Lysinibacter sp. HNR: one gene and its partner. The protein of the gene in region 1 interacts with the protein of each later gene in a pairwise test. Links are inferred from orthologs where the notes say so. Each region holds a gene or a part of one and is shown on either strand. Other genes may lie near its edges.

Evidence for each region.
Region 2: the proteins of eno (region 1) and rpe interact in binary tests that used the Escherichia coli proteins (3 or more experiments, as listed by UniProt). The link is inferred for Lysinibacter sp. HNR from one-to-one orthologs.

The regions. Positions count from the first base shown.
Region 1 is NZ_CP121684.1:1,081,288-1,088,026, forward strand. The notes cover bases 2,428-5,305. They hold eno (phosphopyruvate hydratase), read left to right. Parts: upstream 2,428-3,165; coding sequence 3,166-4,446; downstream 4,447-5,305. Other genes in these bases: hisS (histidine--tRNA ligase), read left to right, coding at 2,428-3,054; FrondiHNR_RS04790 (septum formation initiator family protein), read left to right, coding at 4,521-5,081; FrondiHNR_RS04795 (DUF501 domain-containing protein), read left to right, coding at 5,081-5,305. Also shown: FrondiHNR_RS04770 (Na+/H+ antiporter NhaA), read right to left, coding at 1-849; FrondiHNR_RS04775 (MazG nucleotide pyrophosphohydrolase domain-containing protein), read left to right, coding at 1,019-1,693; more of hisS, read left to right, coding at 1,762-2,427; more of FrondiHNR_RS04795, read left to right, coding at 5,306-5,569; FrondiHNR_RS04800 (FAD-dependent oxidoreductase), read left to right, coding at 5,692-6,739. UniProt on the Escherichia coli protein: Catalyzes the reversible conversion of 2-phosphoglycerate (2-PG) into phosphoenolpyruvate (PEP). It is essential for the degradation of carbohydrates via glycolysis.
Region 2 is NZ_CP121684.1:1,695,981-1,702,745, forward strand. What follows is about bases 1,153-4,056. They hold rpe (ribulose-phosphate 3-epimerase), read right to left. Parts: upstream 2,984-4,056; coding sequence 2,321-2,983; downstream 1,153-2,320. Other genes in these bases: hisG (ATP phosphoribosyltransferase), read right to left, coding at 1,158-1,997; FrondiHNR_RS07670 (phosphoribosyl-ATP diphosphatase), read right to left, coding at 2,038-2,301; FrondiHNR_RS07680 (transcription antitermination factor NusB), read right to left, coding at 2,989-4,056. Outside these bases: hisI (phosphoribosyl-AMP cyclohydrolase), read right to left, coding at 1-336; imidazole glycerol phosphate synthase subunit HisF, read right to left, coding at 333-1,097; more of FrondiHNR_RS07680, read right to left, coding at 4,057-4,473; fmt (methionyl-tRNA formyltransferase), read right to left, coding at 4,470-5,423; FrondiHNR_RS07690 (right-handed parallel beta-helix repeat-containing protein), read right to left, coding at 5,550-6,719. UniProt on the Escherichia coli protein: Catalyzes the reversible epimerization of D-ribulose 5-phosphate to D-xylulose 5-phosphate.

The DNA of each region.
Region 1 (6,739 bases):
TAGCACGGGAAGTGTTACGAGTGCTGCGGAGAAAGCAAAGAGCGGTAGAACGACAACATTGCTGAGAGGCTCGAGTACGTACTGTGCCTGAGTAGCCGGTTTTCCACTCATAGCAAATCCCAACATCACACCCGCGATAGTTGCGTGGATACCCGATTGGTATATCACGTACCAGGTGGCAAACCCCACAAGAATCATGGCTATGATCAGTGTGTACTCCTCAACACGATATCGCTTACTTCCCGGGTATTCGCCATTTTTGAGCCTGGCAAAGCGCTTGCTTAAAAAGCCGAAGAACACGCTCAGTATGACTCCGATGACAATGAGCCCAATTGAGGGATCCACAGTGAAGAATACGGCGATAAAGATAATGCCGGCTAGATCGTCAAGTACGGCCAGTGCGAGAAGGAACACACGAACCGTCGAGGGTAGTCCACGCCCCACAATCGCAAGAACGCCCAGGGCAAACGCAATATCGGTTGCCGTGGGGATGGGCCAACTGCTCTGGTAACCAGAGTCCCATGTGAAAATGATGTAGATTATCGCGGGAACAAGAACACCGCCCAGCGCCGCAATCGCGGGTTTAATAGCTTTGCCGTAGGAGTTAAGCTCGCCCTCACGAAACTCGTGTTTCAACTCAATAGCAACAATAAAGAAAAAGATCACAAGCACGGCATCGCTGACCCAGTGACCCACAGACATGCTAATTCCGAGAAAAGGGATACCAACCTTAGTGCCTTGAATATCGTGTGCGACGGAGGTGAGGGGACTGTTGGCAATTGCTAGCCCGAGGATGGCCGCTGTTAAAAGTAACATGGCGGACGTTCGGCTAGAGCGGAGCAGTCTCATAGGGGGCCTTTCTAGGGTCGAAAAATTTTTTATCGACCAGACTTCCCGATTCACCAATGACTAACTATAGTCGAATTTATTCATTGGTGGGGTCAGCATCAGGTTTGGGATGGGGGTTAGCCTCATGCTTGGAAGTGGGGCTAGCATCAGGTTTGGAAAGTGAGGCGGCATGGATGAGGTTAATGATGTGCAATCTGTGGAGGCGCTTGTCCAGACGATACATCGCCTAAGAATAGAGTGTCCGTGGCACGAGCAGCAGACAGCTACCACCCTTGTGTCCTACCTGATAGAAGAGTGTTACGAATTGATAGAGGCAATTGAGTCGGGCAACGCCGATGCCATTCACGAAGAACTTGGTGATCTTCTCTATCAGGTTGTTTTACACAGCGAAATCCTGGGTGAGAACACGGTGCAGCAGGCAGGGCAACAGCAGACCGTGATTTATGATGTGGTTGATCAGCTTGAGAAAAAGCTTCGCTATCGACACCCGCATGTTTTTGGTGACGCGGGTCCCACCACCGTGGGAGAGCTCAATGCCGGGTGGGAGCAGATGAAACAGAGACGATCAAAAGGAGCACCGTCCCGCATGATTCTTGAGGGCGTCCCGTTATCTATGCCCGCGCTTGCCCTGGCCGACAAGATACTTGAACGGGCGGAGCGCAACCAGCGAGAAATCAATGTGCAGCAGGGTGAGAGGCATACGCTGGAAGAAAACTTTGGTGATGCTCTACTTGAAATTGTGATTGAAGCGAGGCATCACGGAATAAGAGCGGAGGATGCGCTGCGCTCATCCCTGCGGAGGCTTGTGCAGGAGCTAGCGCGGCCGCCTGCGGGCGGTCTATAGAGCCCGCCTGTACAGACGTGGACACAAAAATTGTATAGTGCTATACACAGTGGGTATATTTAATCGTCATGGCGACACCCGTAAACCCACCCCGTGGGATGAGAGATTTTCTGCCCTCCGAAAAATCTCGCCGAGAGCACGTACTCAACACTATCCGCGGTGTTTATGCGATGCACGGCTTTGATGAGATTGAGACTCCCGTTGTCGAGAGCTCTGCTCGATTACACTCGGGGCTCGGCGGGGACAACGAAAAGCTGTCTTTTGGCATCCTCAAGCGTGGGCTCACCCCCGAGGATATCCGTACGGCAGCCGAGAACGGAAGCCCGGAATCATTGAGCGATCTGGGATTGCGTTTCGACCTCACTGTGCCCCTCGCCCGCTACTATGCCACTCATCGCGGTGAATTACCCGATGTGTTCCGCGCGATTCAGATTGCCCCCGTTTGGCGGGCTGAACGACCGCAGAAGGGACGCTATCGCCAATTTGTGCAGGCAGACATCGATATTATTGGTGAGTCGAGCCAACTGGCAGAGATCGAACTCATTACGGCCACATCGGCGGCGCTCGCCGAACTTGGCCTGCGTGAGTGCGTGATCCGGATCAATGATCGCCGTATCCTTTTTGGAATCCTGTCCTATTGTGGGTTCCCCGTTGAGACTCAGGAGGCGGCCCTGATCTCAATTGACAAGCTCGATAAAATCGGTACGGATGGTGTGATCGCCGAGCTGTCGGAGTCTGCCCCGGAAGCTTCGGCTGTGCTCGAAAAGATTCTTCAGGAGATTGAACCTCACGTTGTGAACGGAGGGGTGCCTCTCACCGAAGCGGGTATCCGCTCTCTTGTACCTGATACCGTCGACCCTGAGGCTGTGGCTCAGCTTGTGAGGTTAGGGGCAGCTCTCGCTTCAATCCCCGAGGGTATCGAGTTGCGCTTTGACCCAACACTGGTTCGGGGCATGGGGTACTATACCGGAACTATTTTTGAGGTCTCTCACCCGGGTTCGGGAAGCTCCGTGGGGGGCGGTGGTCGTTACGACGGTATGATCGGACGCTTTCTCGGGAAGGACGTTCCTGCCGCCGGTTTCTCGATTGGGTTTGAGCGCATAGTGGATCTGGTTGAGACTTCGGGTGATGGTGCGTCAGATGCGACGGTTCTTATTTCTGAGAAAGATGTAGACCCAGCTGTCCTCGTGTCGATTAAGACGGAACTGGTCGCTCAAGGCATCCGTACGAGAGTTGAAAGGCGTGCCAAGAACCTCAACGCTCAGCTAGAGCGTCTTGCGCAGGCAGGGTTTGGGCAGTTTGCGTTTGTCTCAACGGAAACCAAGAAGGCGGAGGAACTGCGGATCAAGCCCCTGCTGTAGGGCGCGCGTCTCAGGTTGCGGTGCATCACGGACGCTCAGCGTAGACTATAACGGAAAGCAAGCTTTCGGGAGCATTCGTTCTCATAACCACATACCTAAGAGGAGAAACCAGTGGCTTTTATCGATGCTGTTATCGCTCGTGAGATTCTTGACTCCCGTGGAAACCCCACGGTTGAGGTCGAAATTGGTCTTACAGATGGGACGGTTAGCCGCGCGGCAGTCCCCTCCGGTGCATCCACAGGTGCTTTTGAGGCGTATGAGCTTCGTGACGGTGATAAGAATCGTTACCAGGGTAAGGGGGTACGTCAGGCTGTTGCTGCCGTCTTTGATGAGCTCGCCCCTGCGGTCGAAGATTTCTCGGCGGACGATCAGCGCCTGGTAGATGCCGCGCTCATTGCGGCTGATGGAACCGAGAACAAAAAGCACAGCGGTGCAAACGCTATCCTTGGCGTGAGCCTGGCCGTTGCAAAGGCGGCAGCCGAGTCCGCGGGACTGCCCCTTTACCGATACCTGGGTGGGCCAAACGCGCACACACTGCCCGTGCCCCTCATGAACATTATTAACGGTGGATCGCACGCCGACACAGGTGTGGATATTCAGGAGTTTATGGCCGTACCGCTGGGAGCATCCTCCTTCTCTGAGTCCCTGCAGTGGGGTGTTGAGACCTACCACTCGCTCAAGAGTCTGCTCAAGAGCAAGGGCCTGGCGACCGGTTTAGGAGACGAGGGAGGCTTTGCGCCCGATCTCCCTAACAACCGTGAGGCCCTTGACCTTATCCTTGAGGCCGTGAGGCAGGCTGGCTTTACCCCCGGTAAAGACATCGCCCTCGCGCTTGATGTTGCCTCTAGTGAGTTTTTTGAGAAGGGGGCTTACCAGTTTGAGGGTAAGGCTCGTTCTGCTGAGGAAATGGCTGCCTATTACGCCGATCTTGTTGCTAATTACCCGCTGGTCTCTATCGAGGATCCGCTTGACGAAGATGATTGGTCGGGCTGGGTGCACCTCACCTCCGAACTGGGTAACAAGGTTCAGTTGGTTGGTGACGACCTCTTTGTGACCAACCCCGTTCGACTCGAGCGGGGCATCCGCGAGCGCGCGGCTAACTCTCTGCTTGTTAAGGTCAACCAGATCGGTACCCTGACCGAGACGCTTGATGCGGTCTCTATGGCCCAGCGCGCCGGATATACCGCCATTATTTCGCACCGCTCGGGCGAAACCGAGGACACCACTATTGCCGACCTGGCTGTGGCCACCGATTGCGGACAGATTAAGACGGGTGCTCCCGCTCGCAGCGAGCGGGTTGCAAAGTATAACCAACTTCTGCGCATCGAGGAGGAGCTCGGCGGGGCAGCTCAGTTTGCGGGCCGTGCGGCGTTCCCTCGATTCCAGGGCTAGTAACCACTTTTGTGTGAGGGGGCGGGGTATCGTACCGATGTCTCGCCCTCCTGTCGCCAGCGGAGGATTCAAGAATGAATAACACCCCTAAAACCAGACGCAGGGCCGCATCTTCTCGGGAGGAATCGGCAGAACTCGGATCCTGGGTAAAAGGCCTACGATTCTCCGGTTTTTCAATCATTATGATTGGGCTTCTCGTTCTCGGCGCATTCATTATCAGTCCGAGCCTGTCGATCTATCTTAACCAGCGTCAAGAAATTGCTGCACTCGAAATCAGCGTGCAGCAAAAGCAAGAGGCGCTTGATAACGCCAACGCCGAAAAAGAACGCTGGCAGGATCCCGCCTACGTGCGGGCGGAGGCGCGCAACCGCCTCTTTTACATGATGCCCGGAGAAAATCAACTGGTTATTATCGATGACGTAGAGATTCCTGCTGCTCAGGCGGCTCCCGCATCGGCGAATCTGCAACAGACCGAGACCAATTGGGCTAGGGCTTTGGGCTACTCAATTATTAGCGCGGGGATTACGCAGGGTGATGCCGCTAGCCTGGCTCCAGAGGGATCAAAACCGACCGAGGGTGGAATCGTTGATGACCAAACTCCCACCGAGACACCCGCAGATGAAACAGGGGAATAATGCCTCGACCACCGTTTGAACCCCCTACGCAGGCCGACATTAACACGGTTACGGAACAGCTTGGCCGCCCCGCCCGTAACGTGGTGGGCATTTCTGCCCGCACTCAAGACGGTGAACCCTCTGTGGTTTCCACGGCCCCGCGATTGGATGATGGAACCCCGTTTCCCACCTTTTATTATCTGTGTCACCCCGATGCTGTTGCGGCTGTCTCGAGCCTTGAGGCTAACGGATTTATGGCCGAAATGAACGATCTCCTGCGTGAAGACGACGAGATTCGAGCCCAGTATCAGCGCGCACACGAGAGCTACATCGCCGACCGTGAGAGTATCGCGGTTGTTGAGGAAATCGCGGGAATCAGCGCTGGAGGGATGCCTGATCGAGTCAAATGCCTACACGCTCTGGTGGGGCACTCGCTTGCCGTGGGGCCGGGAACTAACCCCATTGGAGACATCGCGTTACAGCAATCCGGCTGGTCTGGTAATAAATAGCTTCAGCATTCGGTAAACTAATCTGTGGTATTGGTGCGGTTGACACTGTAACTATTGTTTTCCCATGGGCGAAAGCGCCCCCCACAATCCTTAAAATCAGTGCTAATCAAGGAAGTGCTTTTGTGTCAAAGATCCTAATTGTTGGTGGAGGTTATGCAGGTTTCTACACCGCGTGGAAGCTTGAGAAGTGGCTTCGTGCCGGTGAAGCTGAGGTGACGGTTGTTGACCCGCTTCCCTACATGGCCTATCTGCCCTTCTTGCCCGAAGTGGCCGCCGGTTCAATCGAACCTCGTCACTCCGTTGTTGCTCGCCGCCGTCACCTCAAGACCACCAAGAGCATTGCGGGCAAGGTAACCGCGATATCACACGCTGATAAAAAGGTAACCATCACTCCGAGCGCGGGTGAGCCCTACGAGTTTGAGTACGATCACATTGTCATTGCCACCGGTTCGGTGTCGCGCACATTCCCCATCCCCGGGGTTGCGGATAACGCCATCGGCATGAAAACCATTGAGGAGGCGGTCGCTGTGCGTGACCGGCTTGTCAGTAACTTCGAAAAAGCTGCGGGCCTTCCAGCGGGACCAGAGCGTGAGCGCCTGCTCACGGTGACCATCGTTGGCGGGGGATTTGCCGGTATAGAGACGTTGGGAGAGCTACGCTCATTTGCTAATCTCCTGCTGGGACGTTACCCCGAGATCTCCTTTGAGGAGACCAAGTTTCACCTGGTCGAGGCGATGGGACGAATCATGCCCGAGGTGTCGCTTGAAACCAGCCAGTGGGTTATCAAGACCCTTACGGATCGGGGATCAACGATTCACCTGGATACACAGCTCTCCTCGGCGGTGGACGGCAAGATTGAATTGTCAACGGGCGAATCTTTTGAATCTAACCTTATTGTGTGGACAGCCGGGGTGATGCCCCGACCCTTCCTGAGAGGCACGGATCTTCCCATTGGAGAGCGTGGACACGTTCGGGGACGTCCTGACCTGCGTGTGGAGGGTGACAATGGCATCCTTCAGGGTGCTTGGACCGCTGGCGATACCGCAGCGATCCCCGACATCTCAGCAACACCCGGCCCCGGAGGATTCTGCGTCCCCAACGCACAGCACGCAGTTCGGCAGGCCAAGCTCCTTGCCCGTAACATCGTTGCTGATCTGCGTGGCGAGGGAC
Region 2 (6,765 bases), 610 kb from region 1 along the record:
ATTACGATCCGTAAAGCATGTTACAGAACCAGTATGGCAGGCAACACCAACCTGCTCCACCCGGACAAGAAGGGTATCACCATCGCAGTCCAGGGCAATCCCGCGAACATATTGGTGATGCCCCGAGGTATCCCCCTTACGCCAGAGCTCACCCCGCGAGCGCGACCAGAACGTAACTCGGCCCTCTCGGAGGGTGATGTCGAGTGCCTCTCTATTCATCCAGGCGAGCATCAGAACCTCGTCTGTGAGGTGATTTTGCACGACCACCGGCACAAGACCGTCGGCGTTATAAACGACACGCTCTACACTGGCGGTACCGGGCGTTATATCGGTCACAAGCGCACCTCTTTACCCGCGTTACGAAGAGCGTGCTTGACCTCACCAATAGTCATGGTTCCATCGTGAAAAACAGAGGCCGCGAGAACCGCATCAGCGCCCGCGTCAACAGCGGGGGCAAAGTGCTCGCGTTTCCCAGCACCACCCGAGGCGATGATGGGCACACTGCTTGCCTCTCTTACAGCGGTGATGAGTTCGAGGTCAAAACCAGCGAGTGTACCGTCGGCGTCCATCGAGTTGACGAGGATTTCACCAGCACCCCGTTCCACCACCTCGCGCACCCACGCGATAGCGTCGATGTCTGTTTCGCGCTTACCTCCGTGTGTTGTAAGGACAAAGCCGGAGGGGGTTTTCTCTGAGCGTTTGGTGTCGAGCGACAGGACAATAACCTGCGCACCAAAGCGATCCGCTATCTCGTTAATGAGTCCGGGCCTGGCGATTGCTGCGCTGTTGATGCCCACCTTATCGGCACCGTGCCCCAGGAGACGGGTAACGTCTTCTACCGAGCGGACGCCGCCGCCAACCGTCAGGGGTATAAAAACCTGTTCCGCTGTGCGACGTACCATCTCGTAGGTTGTTGCGCTGTTCTCGACGGTGGCTGTCACATCGAGGAAGGTAAGTTCGTCCGCACCCTGTTCGTAGTAGGTGGCTGCGAGTTCCACGGGATCACCCGCATCTCTGAGGTTGAGGAAGTTAACTCCCTTGACGACACGACCACCCGCAACGTCGAGGCACGGGATGACGCGAGTGGCTACTGACATTTTTTTGTCCTTTAATCTCTCGCTACTCACGCGAGAAGGGTAGTGGGTGGGGTTGGCGTGTTAGAGACGGGCTGCATGGATGGCTGTGACAAGAATCGCGCGCGCTCCCAGCTCATACAGGTTGTCCATCATGCGGTTGGCTTCGTGGCGAGGAATCATAACCCGCACCGCCACCCAGCGTTCGTCACGTAGTGGTGAGATTGTGGGTGACTCGATTCCGGGGGCGAGTTGAACTGCCTCGTCCAGCTTTTCTGAGGGCAGGTCGTAGTCCATGATTACATATTGGCGGGCAACAAGTACTCCACGCAGCCGGCGCAGTAGGGTTTCCAGCCCGTTAGCCTGTTCGGGGGCGCTGATGAGGATTGCGGAGGATTCGAGGATCACCGGCCCGAAGACCTCAAGCCCGGCTGCTCGAAGCGTTGCGCCGGTCTCGACAACGTCGGCGATGGCGTCTGCCACACCCAACCGGACGGCAGATTCAACCGCCCCCTCTAGTTTCACCAGGATTGCGGTAACGCCGTGTGTCTGAAGAAAGTTGTGGACGAGCTGAGGGTAGCTGGTGGCGATACGCAGACCCTCAAGCTGGGTGATGTCGGTGTACTCGCCCACGGGTGCGGCAAAACGAAAGGTGGAGCGGGCAAAGTCTAGGCTGGTTACCTCGAAGGCGCTTGAATCCGAGTCGAGCAGGAGGTCGCGACCCGTGATGCCCACGTCTACGGCTCCCAGGCCCACATGGGTGGCGATATCGCGGGGGCGCAGGTAGAAGAATTCCACGTTGTTAGCGCTGTCGGTATAGACCAGCTGCTTAACATCGCGGCGCAGGGCGTAGCCCGCCTCGGCGAGCATCTGATTGGCGGTCTCGGATAGTGAGCCCTTATTGGGAACGGCGATACGCAACATATCTGAGGTGTCTCTCGGTTATTAAAAATGATGGGGGGGGTTAAAGGTGGCGGTAAATATCGTCTGTTGTGAGACCCTTGGCCAACATCATCACCTGTAGGTGATAGAGCAGCTGCGAAATTTCCTCGGCAGTTTCCTCTTGAGACTCGTACTCGGCGGCCATCCACACCTCGGCGGCCTCCTCGACAATCTTTTTGCCGATGCTGTGCACTCCCGCGTCTAGCTGGGCAACCGTGGCTGAGCCCTCGGGACGTGTCTTGGCCTTGCGGGCGAGTTCTTCAAAGAGCTCATCGAATGTTTTCACGTAGATCAGATTATCGTCTTTAGTGACCGCCATGCGCACGGACCGCTTCACGCAGTGTGGCAATGTTGTCGGCAGGAACCCCACCGAACACACTTGATCCCGCCACAAAGGTATCCGCACCGGCCTCCGCCGCCGCCGTGATGGTGTCTGCGGTGATGCCACCGTCGACCTGGAGCCACACGTCAATTTCTAGGCGTTTTCGTGCATCGTTCAGAAGTCGGAGTTTGGGCATCGTATCGGCCATAAATTTTTGCCCTCCAAAACCGGGTTCCACCGTCATGACCAGTATTTGATCAAACTCCCCCAGTATGTCCAGATATTGCTCTGCTCGGGTGCCCGGTTTTAAGGCGAGGCTGGCTCGTGAACCAATCTGTCGAATTTTACGAGCTAGGGCTACCGGTTCGGCTGTGGCTTCCGCATGGAAGGTGACGGAAAACGCCCCCATTTCGGCGTATCCGGGTGCCCAACGTTCGGGATTTTCAATCATGAGGTGAATATCAAGCGGGATTGGCGAAACCTGCTGGAGCCTTTCAGCAACGGGGAGCCCCAGGGTGAGGTTGGGCACAAAGTGGTTGTCCATCACGTCCACATGAGCGGCATCAGCTGTGCTAATGCGTTGCAGCTCGGTTTCAAGGTTGGCAAAATCCGCCGATAGGATGCTGGGGTAAATTCGCTGACTCACACCCTTTATCCTAACTTTTTAAAGAGAGACACAAACATTGCGTCGGTTCCGTGGCGATGCGGCCAGAGCTGTACGGAAAGGTCGTTACCGTGCGAGTCTTTGCCATCGTTACTGCTATCACCCTTGCCGCCACCCCGAGAGTCCTCACGGGGTGGGGCAACACCAAGATCAACAGGTTCCGGAGCCAGGCGTTGGAGAATTTCTCGCGCTGAGAGCTCGGTCATCTGCGGATGTTTCTTGAGCATTCCGTTCACCACCGTACGGGTTTCCGCGCGGTGTGGTGAGCAGGTCACATAGGCGAGAAGCCCTCCCGGCTTAAGCGCCGTCACCGCGGCCTCGAGCAGAGCATCCTGTAGCGATGTGAGCGGAGGTATGTCCGTGGGGTCTTTACGCCACCTGGCTTCCGGACGACGGCGCAGCGCACCAAGACCGGTGCAGGGTGCATCAACCATAATTCGGTGAAAACCTTCCGGGTAGCGCCCGGGTATTGTTTGGCCTTCACCCACCACAACGTCAACCGCGTCCTGAACCGCAATAACGGACTTTCGTACGAGGTTGGCCCGCGCCGGAACCACTTCGTTTGCAATCACGTGAGCACCGCCCAGACGGGCCTCCGCACCAAGGATGGCACTTTTACCTCCGGGGCCGGCACACATGTCCAGCCACATCTCGCCTTCTTCCACCTCGCGAGCACGGGTCAAAATGAGGGCGGCCACCTGAGAGCCCTGGTCTTGCACACGTATCCAGCCGTTGCTAGGTCCCGTCACTTGGGAGGGGTCGCCCCTCTCGAGAGTGTGACCTAGCGGAGAGACGGTTGACGCGGTGGCTCGGGTATCCTGGGAAATATTTTTGGGGCTTCCCGGCAGGGTAACCAGGCTTACTCGCGGTGATCGATTATCTGCCGTCAGCAGTTCCTTGATCTCCTCAGCGCGGCCTTCCGCACGCAGGGATGCTCGAAAGGCCCGGATGACCCACTCGGGGTGTGAGAACTGTGCCGAAAGCCTCGCGTCTGCGTTCGTGAGTTCTCCCAGCACGTCCTCCAGCCACTCCTCGGGTTGCCTACGTCCGAGGCTTCGCAAGACCCCGTTCACAAACCCAACCGCAGATTGACGTCCAACTCGCTTCTGAATATCAACCGTCTCATAGACCGCAGCGTGTACGGGGGTACGCATCCCCAAAATCTGGTGTGCCCCCATTCGGAGCACCACGAGAGCAACCGGGTCGATTGTGTGCAGATCACGCCCGGCAACACGTTCGATAACCCGGTCGTAGTATCCCTGCATCCGCAGGGTTCCGTAAACTAGTTCTGTTGCAAACCCTCGATCGGAGGAATCCAGCCCTGAACTGCGGAGGCGAGAAGGGAGGACCAAGTTTGCATAGGCGTCGGAGTCACGCACCTCGGCCAGAACTTCGTAGGCTAGCAACCGGGCATTTATTGATCGTTCTTGTGAAGCATTGGTGCTTTGTTTTTCTGTGCTATCACGGTTCATCGTGCTACTACCTCCGATTGTGACAGGCCACGAAACCAGTCTGCGGCATCCATCGCACGTTTACCGGAGGGCTGCACTCTGACCAGCACGACCGGATCGTCGGCTGTGCCCACCCACACGCGCGCCCTGTGAAGAATCATCTGTCCGGGTCTGAGCAGCCCGTCGCTCGTTCCTGTGAGCTGTGCAGTAAGGGAAGGTATCTCTGCGTCTTGTTGCAGAGAAAGAACTTTAACGCGTTGCCCCGCGATCTCAGTGTACGCTCCGGGCTCGGGGGTAACCCCTCGATACCTGGCAATAACAAGTGCCGCGGGTCGTGTCCAGTCAAGCTGACCGTCAGCGTTGGTGAGCTTGTGTGCGTAGCTACTCTGGCCCTTTTGGGGCTGCAACATGATGTTACCCCGAGAGATCTCTTCCAGGCCTCGAACCAGGTCGTAAGCGCCCTCTTGAGCATAGTGGGTAAGTACATCGCCCGCGGTTGCGGTTGCGGGCAGGGGAATGACGCGCTGGCTCAGAACGTCACCCTCATCGAGTGCCGCCACCAATTGGAAAATAGTAACCCCGTTCTGACTGTCTGCGGCCATAAGCGATCGTTGAACCGGCGCGGCCCCGCGCCACCGAGGCAAGAGCGAAAAATGCAGGTTAAACCATCCGTGGGTGGGAACATCAAGCATCGTTTGGGGAACCAATCCCCCGTACGCCACTATTACTCCCACTTCGGGACGGAGCTGTGCTATCGCATCGGTCACCTCAGGGGTAAGACGATTGGTGCGGGTAACGCTCAACCCCAGTTCTTCTGCCGCGAGCGCAACGGGTGAGGGAGTCATGACCTTTTTACGTCCAACGGGGGCGTCTTCCCGAGTAATCACCGCAACAACGCTGTGCCCGGCCTGGACTAGCGAGCGCAGGCTGGGCACGGCCACGTCGGGGGTACCAGCAAATACGATCCGCAACTGTGTTACTCCTTGAATAGGGTTCGATTCAAAAACACCAGTTTACCCGCTGTTATCATCATGCCGAGTGCGGAAGTGGTGGCTCACGCGCTATTACTCACCCGCTGTGTGTGCAGAGAAGGCTTCTTAGGGTGTTGAGGGAACGCTATCTGGAAGACACCAACGGATTTTATCAACTGTGAAAGTAAGACACTCGTCGGTTTTTGCGTATTTAAACGGACGCTTAAACTGATTCTCTAGACGTAGCTGTTCCTGGGACGGAACAGCTGCACCTCCTCCAACAGCAACTTGTGAACCGACAAAAAAGTCCTGAGAGAAAAAGTTTCCTTTCACTTCCGCGGGACCCGACGCGGGAACACCCCGCACGAGAACGCTCTGGCGATTACTGGTTCCTACTCTGCCGTAATCGAAGAAGTTATTGGTAATGTCGACGTATTCGCCACCGACCGTGGTGCCTGTGCCGGCGTGCATATCAAATTGATGGTAGGCCTGCTTACCGCCACCCTGTAGTACAAGATTCTCCGTTGCGGTGTATCCCTCACCAACCTGGCCGGAACCCGCAATTGCGTGTCGGTTTCGATCAAAAACATTGCGTCGGATCGTGGCCGTTGCATTGCCGTTCTGGACCACAACACCGTACCCCGTGGCATAGCCGTTGCTCTCCACAAGAAAATTGTCGTGAATGTAGTTGTTCTCAACCAGGACATTTGTGGTTGTTTTGATCGAGAGAGCGGAGTAGGACCACCCGGCAAGCTCCGAATTCCGGATGATTTGCCCGCTACTTCCGGAAACCGTTTGCACCCCTAAGATCCTAAAGCCGGCGGAGGGGTCATGGTATGGCCCCAAGATCCGTAGGCCCTCAATTCTAGCGTTGCTATCCATCGTGATAACGGGATATGTTTTCCCGTGTATGTTGCCCGCCTCGATTTTTAGCGACGCCCCTGCCCGCGACTCGCAGCGATCACCGACAAGCTGCTGGTTCCGCTTAATCCGTAACGCGTTCGGCTCATTTGGCACTGTGATTTCAGCGTTTCCCGGAATATGGATGAGTGGGGCACCACTGTTCACGGCCGCTCTGAGTTCCGCCCATGACCCTGCGACAGTCGCACTCTGCAGGTCGGGAGAACTGCTACATGACGTGGCACCAAGCCACGGTGTCTGCGAGGCTTCTGTGGTTTGTCGTTGCTCAAAAGGAGCGGCTACGGCTGAGAGAGGCATATTCGCGGCGGTAAAAGCCGAACCCGCTACCATGAGAGCAATCACGCTTCGAGTGCGCCAGCCAATATTGTTCAGCATCAACTTCCTTCCAAGGATTTAATCGTGTTTCTTGTTGAATCTGCTC